DNA from 2 places in the Brucella sp. LJL56 genome. Region 2 is predicted to be linked to the other one. Evidence: predicted binding sites of a transcription regulator. Region 2 holds the regulator's gene; the other holds the start of a gene.

Region 1 (4,429 bases), on a different contig from region 2:
GCCGATCAACAAATACAAGCTACTGCCGATTTCACGTACCAGTCCCTTTTTGGTGTCATTGCATCCCGCCTGCTGGGAACAGAACGAAATGATTGGGATGATAAAAACTATGCGCTTCGGTCAGCCGTAAGACTCAAAAATACAATCGAAGTTGCGCTCGTTCTCGATAATTCCGGTTCGATGGATTACTCGGGAAGTGGCTCGAACAAAAAGCGCATGGATCTGCTTAAGAGCGCCGCTAAACAGCTTGTAGAGACCATGGCTGCCCAATCCTCCATCGTCACACGCGTCCAAAAACCTGTACAGTTTTCTCTCGTCCCGTTCGCAGGATCTGTCAATGTTGGTCCGCAATACTTGAATGCACCCTGGGTGGATACGGCCGGGTTTAATAAAGTTAGCTTTGAAAACTTCGACCTCCCAGTTACAATCGACAACAAACGCAAGATCATTGAAGACCCTGTTGGAAGTAAGCGTTTCTACAAATCCGGCTCTGGCTGGGGACAAGACGACGGAAAGCCGTTCTCCCGTACCGTACTTTATAATGACATTTCAGCAAAAGATGCCACACCCTGGTTAAAATGGGGGGGGTGTGTTGAGGCTCGCAGTGGCAAGTATGCACTGGATGTTTCCGCCCCTGTAATCAGTAATCCAGCCACCATGTTTGTGCCGATGTTCGCGCCCGATGAATACTACAACAGCGGCAGAGACCGAGGGCTGAACTATTGGTGGAAGGAAAATTTGTCCGGCAGCAACTATCAAAAACTTCAGCGCGATATCACGAAGTATTATCTTAAGGAAAAAGGAGCTCGCCCCGATGAAAAAAGCGGGCCGAACTACAGTTGCACAACCTCTCCTCTAACGCTACTTACAGATGTATCTCAAGACGAAGGTAAGAAAGCGATTCTGGACGCGATCGAGACCATGAAATCCGACGGCGGCACAAACGTACCTGAGGGATTAGCTTGGGGATGGCGAACCATTGCTCACGCAGCTCCCTTTACTGAAGGCAGACCCGAAAACGAGCGCGGAAATGATAAAGTTGTCATTGTTCTGACAGATGGCGCCAACACTTACTACACTTATAAATCCTTGTTGGGGAGCAACGGCTCAGATCGAGCTGGCAACCAATCCTACTATTCCGCTTACGGTTATACGCGAGAGGTTCCTGCCGAATATGGGCACACCCGACTATTTCAGGAGACGAGCGTAAATGAGGCCCAAGACAACACGGTCTATGGCAGAGCTATGAATGCGAAGTTCGCAACGCTCTGCAACAACGCAAAGGCTGCAAATGTCATCATCATGACCGTGGCACTCGATCTTAGTGCCGACAAGAGCGATGAGAAAGCACAGATCGATCTACTTCGATCCTGCTCCTCCGACTCTCGCGTTCGTATGGAAAGCGGTAAACCTGCAAAGCTTTTCTGGAACTCTACCGGCGGGGACCTAGCAGAAACTTTTCGTCAGATCGGCGACGAGCTGTCAAATCTTCGCATCGTCGGTTGATATCGTAATCCGTGCCACCATATGCGGAGTTGGCAATGGCCAACCTTGGCTGTTCCGCGTCCAAAACCGTGCAAATTAACCATCATTCGCCTGTCAAATTTCTCAGGCAATCTTGACAAGATCAGGTCGGGCTTCTATCTCAGAGCCACGTTAGCACTCTCGCGTGATGAGTGCTAACAAGCGCGGATCGGCTCGATCCGTTAACAGGGTTCAACGTCTATAACACCAAGGGTTATACCATGGCTGATATCAAGTTCCGCCCGCTTCATGACCGCGTCGTCGTTCGTCGCGTTGAATCGGAAGCCAAGACCGCTGGCGGGATCATTATCCCTGACACCGCCAAGGAAAAGCCGCAGGAAGGCGAAATCGTCGCTGTCGGCACTGGCGCTCGTGACGAAGCAGGCAAGCTGATCGCTCTCGAAGTCAAGGCTGGCGACAAGGTTCTGTTCGGCAAGTGGTCGGGCACCGAAGTCAAGATCGGCGGCGAAGATCTGCTGATCATGAAGGAATCCGACATTCTCGGTATCGTCGGCTAATCCTTCAGGTTCGCGCCGGTTAGGCGAAGCCAGAGATTAGTTTCTACCTGAATATCAATTCACCATAATCTGACCGGGACATTTCCCAGGAGAGTAAAATGGCTGCAAAAGACGTAAAATTCGGTCGCACTGCGCGCGAAAAGATGCTGCGCGGCGTCGACATCCTCGCTGACGCTGTTAAGGTAACGCTTGGCCCTAAGGGTCGTAACGTTGTTATCGACAAGTCCTTCGGCGCTCCGCGCATCACCAAGGACGGCGTATCGGTTGCCAAGGAAATCGAACTCGAAGACAAGTTCGAAAACATGGGCGCACAGATGCTGCGCGAAGTGGCTTCGAAGACCAACGACACTGCCGGTGACGGCACCACCACCGCGACCGTTCTCGGTCAGGCTATCGTTCAGGAAGGCGCAAAAGCTGTTGCTGCCGGCATGAACCCAATGGATCTGAAGCGCGGCATCGACCTCGCAGTGACCGAAGTTGTTACTAACCTTCTCGGCAAAGCCAAGAAGATCAACACCTCGGAAGAAGTTGCTCAGGTTGGCACGATCTCCGCTAACGGCGAAGCTGAAATCGGCAAGATGATCGCTGAAGCGATGCAGAAAGTCGGCAACGAAGGCGTCATCACGGTTGAAGAAGCCAAGACCGCTGAAACCGAACTCGAAGTCGTTGAAGGCATGCAGTTCGACCGTGGTTACCTGTCGCCTTACTTCGTCACCAACCCGGAAAAGATGATTGCGGACCTCGAAGACGCATACATCCTTCTGCACGAAAAGAAGCTTTCGAACCTTCAGGCCCTTTTGCCAGTTCTCGAAGCTGTTGTTCAGACTTCCAAGCCACTCGTCATTATCGCTGAAGACGTTGAAGGTGAAGCTCTTGCAACCCTCGTCGTCAACAAGCTGCGTGGCGGCCTGAAGATTGCTGCCGTCAAGGCTCCTGGCTTCGGCGATCGCCGTAAGGCAATGCTCGAAGACATCGCGATCCTCACCGGCGGTCAGGTTATCTCCGAAGACCTCGGCATCAAGCTTGAAACCGTTACGCTCGACATGCTTGGCCGTGCAAAGAAGGTTTCGATCTCGAAGGAAAACACCACGATCGTTGACGGTGCAGGCCAGAAAGCTGAAATCGACGCTCGCGTTTCGCAGATCAAGCAGCAGGTTGAAGAAACCACTTCTGACTACGACCGTGAAAAGCTTCAGGAACGTCTCGCCAAGCTCGCTGGCGGCGTTGCCGTGATCCGCGTTGGTGGCGCAACGGAAGTTGAAGTTAAGGAAAAGAAGGACCGCGTTGACGATGCCCTGAACGCAACCCGCGCTGCGGTTGAAGAAGGTATCGTTGCCGGTGGCGGTACCGCTCTGCTCCGCGCTTCGGCTCAGATTGCTGCCAAGGGTGCAAACCCTGATCAGGAAGCTGGCATCAACATTGTTCGTCGCGCTCTGCAGGCTCCAGCTCGCCAGATCACGACCAATGCTGGTGAAGAAGCTTCGGTTATCGTTGGCAAGATCCTTGAAAACGGCTCGGATACCTACGGCTACAACACAGCCAATGGTGAATTCGGCGACCTGATCAAGGCTGGCGTTGTCGATCCGGTTAAGGTTGTTCGCACCGCTCTGCAGAACGCAGCATCGATCGCCGGTCTTCTGATCACCACCGAAGCTATGATCGCTGAACTGCCGAAGAAGGATGCCGCACCTGCTGGCATGCCTGGTGGCATGGGTGGCATGGGCGGCATGGATTTCTAAGAAATCCATAAAGCTCGCCCATGAGTACAATGCCCGCACTGCAAAGCGGTGCGGGTGGCAGCATGGATTTCCAAGAAATCCATGGAGCTCATTTCGATGAAAATACAAGAAAGGCGGCCCTTGGCTGCCTTTCTTTTTACGTTAGGTAACCATTTGTGATTTATGTAAAATTTACTCTGCTCACGCTTTGCGGCAACGAAGCTTGTATTTTAGAAACTTCTGATTGACTCCCGGCCGTCAATCATGGTCAATCCCGAATGACATAAAGATGGACTTCCTGTTTGCCCCCGCACTTTGGAAGTCCTGTCTCAGGCAACAGGAAAGGCAGGCTTCGGCCTGTCTTTCCACTTGCACTCCTTTAAAGGTTCAACCCTTATTCCGCAGCGTCGATCTGTGCCTTGCCTGATGCCAAGGCATCATAACGAGCACGGGCCATCATTACTTTTGCTTCATTGGCTATCGCCCACTCACCCAGCGCACGCACGGGCCGCAAAAGATCACGCCCCATTTCTGTCAGTTCATATTCGACCTTGGGCGGAATTGTCGGGAAGATGGTACGTTTGACGAACCCGTCCCGTTCCAGATTACGCAATGTCGTCGTCAGCATTTTCTGGGAAATACCGTCTACGGTTCGGCGCAATTCGTTGA
Region 2 (4,429 bases):
CCTTTCCAGATGTTCCCGCCAGCCCTCGATCTCAGCGCGGCTTGCGGCAAAACATACATGACCCGGCCCCGTCGTGCCATGCGGTGGAACAGGCAGGTGGCCGGGCAAAGGCGGCTTCAAGGTTTCTTCCGCTTTGAAGAGCAGCAAAATGCCCTCGCCACAGCGGAAGAAAGCGTTGCGTTCGCTGATCTGGCCCACCGATTCCAGCCCCATCGTGTTGCGATAGAATTTTACCGCTTCCGCGATGTCGCGAACATAGAGTGCCGTTTCAAGAATACGTGCAGCGCGCATGGATCAGGTCTCGTCATTCAGATGGAGCAGACACTGTCCTATCAGAGCCTGTTCCAAAAGTCGTCCTGTGCGGCTGCAAATACGCTTTTTTGATTCGGGCTCTTAAGCTACCGCCATCTTCTGCAACGACACGAGGCGATCGACACCGCTGCGCGCCAGCTTCATCAGGTTCAGGAACTCTTCTTCCGAGAAAGGCGTGCCTTCGGCAGTGCCCTGAATTTCAACGATGCCGCCTGTGCCGGTCATGACGAAATTGCTGTCGGTCTGGGCGACGGAATCTTCCGCATAATCCAGATCGAGAACCGGTGCACCTTCATAGATGCCGCAGGAAATGGCTGCGACATGGTCCTTCAAAACCTTCTCGACCCGCACCATCTGGCGCGCTTCCATCCAGCTCAGGCATTCATGTAACGCCACCCAGCCGCCGGTAATGGCTGCCGTACGCGTGCCGCCATCGGCCTGAATGACATCGCAGTCCACCGTGATCTGTACTTCGCCAAGCGCCTGCATGTCCACGACGGCGCGCAGGCTGCGTCCGATCAGACGCTGGATTTCCTGCGTGCGTCCGCCCTGCTTGCCAGCGGCGGCTTCGCGGCGCATGCGGTCGCCGGTCGAACGCGGCAGCATGCCGTATTCCGCCGTGACCCAGCCCTTGCCGGTGTTGCGCATCCAACCCGGCACCTTTTCCTCAAGGCTTGCCGTACACAGAACATGCGTATCGCCGAATTTGACCAGGCAGGAGCCTTCCGCATGTTTGGAGATGCCGCGCTCGAAAGAGACGGCGCGCATTTCGTCGACAGCACGCTTGGATGGACGCATATATCAAATTCCTTGATCGAGTTTTTTGGGATTCAAAGTTTTCCGTGCGGCTTTTTAGGCTCCCCGAGCGCAAATAGAAAGGAATTTTGCGCTTCGATAACCCAAAGACATGTCGAGAAGTGTTGAGAGGAATGCCAGTCTGGAGCTAAAGCCTTTGACGCTTCGCGCCGCAACCTTATATTTAGGGCAAGCAATCAACAGGTTCGCCGCTCTATCATGATGAAATCGCCTGAACATCAGCTTCTGAATTCGCTCGACCAGCGGTCGCGCGAAATTTTCCGGCTGGTCGTCGAGAGCTATCTCAACGACGGCGATCCGGTGGGGTCCCGCAATCTGTCCCGCCTGCTACCGCATTCGCTCTCACCTGCCACTATTCGCAATGTGATGAGCGACCTGGAACATCTGGGCCTGATCTATGCGCCGCATATATCGGCGGGCCGTCTGCCGACGCAAATCGGCCTGCGCTTTTTCGTTGATGCCTTTATGGAAGTCGGCGATCTGCCGCCGGGCGAACGCTCGTCCATCGAGGCGCAGGTGCGCGCCGCCGGAAACAGCAATTCGGTGGAAAGCGTGCTGACCGAGGCAAGTCAGGTTCTGTCGGGCCTGTCGCGTGGCGCCGGCCTTGTGCTCGCCACCAAGACGGAAGGCGCGCTCAAGCATATCGAATTCGTGCGGCTGGAGCCGACCCGTGCACTTGCCGTGCTGGTGATGCAGAATGGCGATGTGGAAAACCGCGTCATCAATCTGCCGGTCGGCATCAGCGCATCGCAACTGGTCGAAGCCTCGAATTTCCTCAACGCCCATATTCACGGCCATACGCTTTCCGAAGCCAAGGCCGAGCTGAAGGTGCTGATGGAGGAAACCCGTCAGGAACTGGACCAGCTTTCACAGGAACTTGTCGAACAGGGCCTCGCCGTTTGGGGTGGTACCGGTGCGGACCAGCCGTCACGGCTGATTGTGCGCGGCCGCGCCAATCTTCTGGAAAACATTCACGCTCAGGAAGATATCGAGCGCCTGCGCCATCTGTTCGACGATCTGGAAACCAAGGACGGCATGGTCCAGCTTCTGGATCTGGCCGAAACCGGTTCGGGTGTGCGCATTTTCATCGGCTCGGAAAACAAGCTGTTTTCGCTGTCCGGCTCGTCGCTGGTGGTTGCGCCTTATCGTGACAGCGAACAGCGGGTGATTGGGGCGCTCGGCGTCATCGGCCCGACCCGTCTCAATTACGCACGTATCGTTCCGATGGTGGACTATACGGCGCAGATCGTGTCCAGGCTGTTGCGGTGAGATGCCAATCTTACCGGGTCAGCAGAAATTAAGCCTTGATTTTAATGGTATGAAACTCGATATCCGCCCCAGAAGATATTCAAGACGGAAGAAGCATTATGTCTGACGAAAAGAACAAAACCCAGAACCCCGATCTTGAGCAGCGCGACATCAACAATCCAAGGGATCGTGAGGCGCTGAACCGGGCTGCCGCCGATTTCCTGAAAGCGCGCAAGGCGGAAGCCAGCGCCGAGGTTGCGGAAGACGAAGCGGAAAACGCGGCTGATGAAACCGCAAACCGGCTTCTCGCGCTCGAAGCAGACAACGGCGAATTGAAGGACCAGTTATTGCGCGCTGCGGCAGAGATGGAAAATCTACGCAAGCGCACCCAGCGTGATGTGCAGGATGCACGCACCTATGCCGTGACCAATTTCGCACGTGACATGCTGTCGGTTTCTGACAATCTGCGCCGTGCACTCGAGGCTATTCCTGCCGATACGCTGGCAACTGACGCCAGTCTGAAGTCTCTGGCGGAAGGCGTCGAGATGACCGAACGCGCCATGCTACAGGCTCTGGAACGCCACGGCGTCACCAAGCTGGAGCCGGAAGGCCAGAAGTTCGACCCGAACTTCCATCAGGCCATGTTCGAAGTGCCAAATCCAGATCTGCCGAACAACACCGTCGTGCAGGTTGTGCAGGCTGGTTACGCCATTGGCGACCGGGTTCTGCGCCCCGCTATGGTCGGTGTGTCAAAGGGAGGCCCGAAGGTAGCTGTCGATAGTGGCGGGGCTGCTTCCGAGGGCAATGCCTGATTTCAGTAATAACTGATGAACCTGGAGCGGCGACTTTGTCTGCCGCTCTTTTCATATCTGCTGTCCAGTTTGCAATAATGTGCATATTGCTATTGCAGCGAACCGGTGAAAAGTTGTCACCGGATGTATGGAGGAGACCGGCAGCGTGACGATTCCTGAGTTTTTGAACTTCGCAGGCGTTTTCGTTTTCGCTGCGACCGGCGCTCTTGCCGCTTCGCGCCGCCAACTCGACATTATCGGTTTTTTGTTCCTTGCCAATATTACCGGCATTGGTGGCGGAACGCTGCGTGATCTTGTACTCGGCGCGCCGGTTTTCTGGGTTGTCGAACCCACTTATCTGCTTGCTGGTACACTGGCAGCCATCTTCGTTTATTTCACGGCTCATATGGTCGAATCGCGCTACCGTGTCCTGCTCTGGCTCGATGCCATCGGCATGGCGGCTTATACGGTACTGGGCGCGGCCAAGGGGCTCGCGCTCGGCTTCGGACCATCCGTCGCTATCGTGACCGGCATTTCCACAGCCACGCTCGGCGGCATATTGCGCGATATGGTGGCTGGCGAGCCCTCTGTGCTGATGCGCCGTGAAATCTATGTCACGGCGTCGCTCGCCGGTGCGTGTCTTTATGTTCTGCTTGCCTGGCTGCAAATCGAACCGGCCATATGTGCAATCGCCGCAGCTTTGACCGCGTTTGTCATTCGCGGGGGCGCACTTTATTTTGGCTGGACACTGCCCGTTTATAAAAGCCGCCCCGGGCGCACGGAAGAAGAGCTCCAGCGCGACCGGATTATCAGACCGGAGTAAACCTTATACGAGACCAGCCTGGCTCGCAGCAGCCTGCAAGCTGAGCTGCGGACGCGGTCCCATCTGTTGAATGATGAGACCCGCTGCCAGCGAACCAAGACGAGCGCAATCTTCAAGCGAACGCTCATTCGTGTAGCCATAAAGGAAACCGGCTGCGTAAAGATCACCGGCTCCGGTCGTATCGACCAGCGTATCGATTTCGATGGCAGGGACGGTCAGCGTCTGGTCCGGCGTGACGACGATCGCGCCTTTTTCGGAACGGGTGACGATCGAAAGCGCACAATCCATGCGCATGGCGGCAATCGCCGTTTCGAGCGATTTCGTCTTATACAACGACTTGGCCTCTTCCTCGTTGGCAAAGACAATATCGACGGTGCGCGAGCGCATGAGTTCCAGAAACTCCTCGCGATACCGATCGACACAAAACGGATCAGAAAGC

What was found. Region 2 encodes HrcA, which represses chaperone genes, less so after heat shock. Its sites were predicted from a motif close to GTTAGCACTCNCNNNNNGNGAGTGCTAAC; they were not measured.
Positions count from the first base shown of each region.
Region 1: the regulator HrcA is predicted to act here: its motif matches at 1,656-1,684, upstream of groES (co-chaperone GroES).

Region 1 covers NZ_JBTXLQ010000003.1:122,606-127,034, forward strand. The annotation lists gene ACYSN1_RS12540 (TadE/TadG family type IV pilus assembly protein) at 1-1,506, shown strand, start outside; gene groES (co-chaperone GroES) at 1,746-2,042, shown strand; gene groL (chaperonin GroEL) at 2,141-3,781, shown strand; gene ACYSN1_RS12555 (winged helix-turn-helix transcriptional regulator) at 4,155-4,429, opposite strand, start outside.
Region 2 covers NZ_JBTXLQ010000001.1:1,272,735-1,277,163, forward strand. The annotation lists gene ACYSN1_RS06160 (VOC family protein) at 1-291, opposite strand, end outside; gene rph (ribonuclease PH) at 394-1,110, opposite strand; gene hrcA (heat-inducible transcriptional repressor HrcA) at 1,327-2,397, shown strand; gene grpE (nucleotide exchange factor GrpE) at 2,496-3,188, shown strand; gene ACYSN1_RS06180 (trimeric intracellular cation channel family protein) at 3,334-3,990, shown strand; gene ACYSN1_RS06185 (adenosine kinase) at 3,994-4,429, opposite strand, start outside.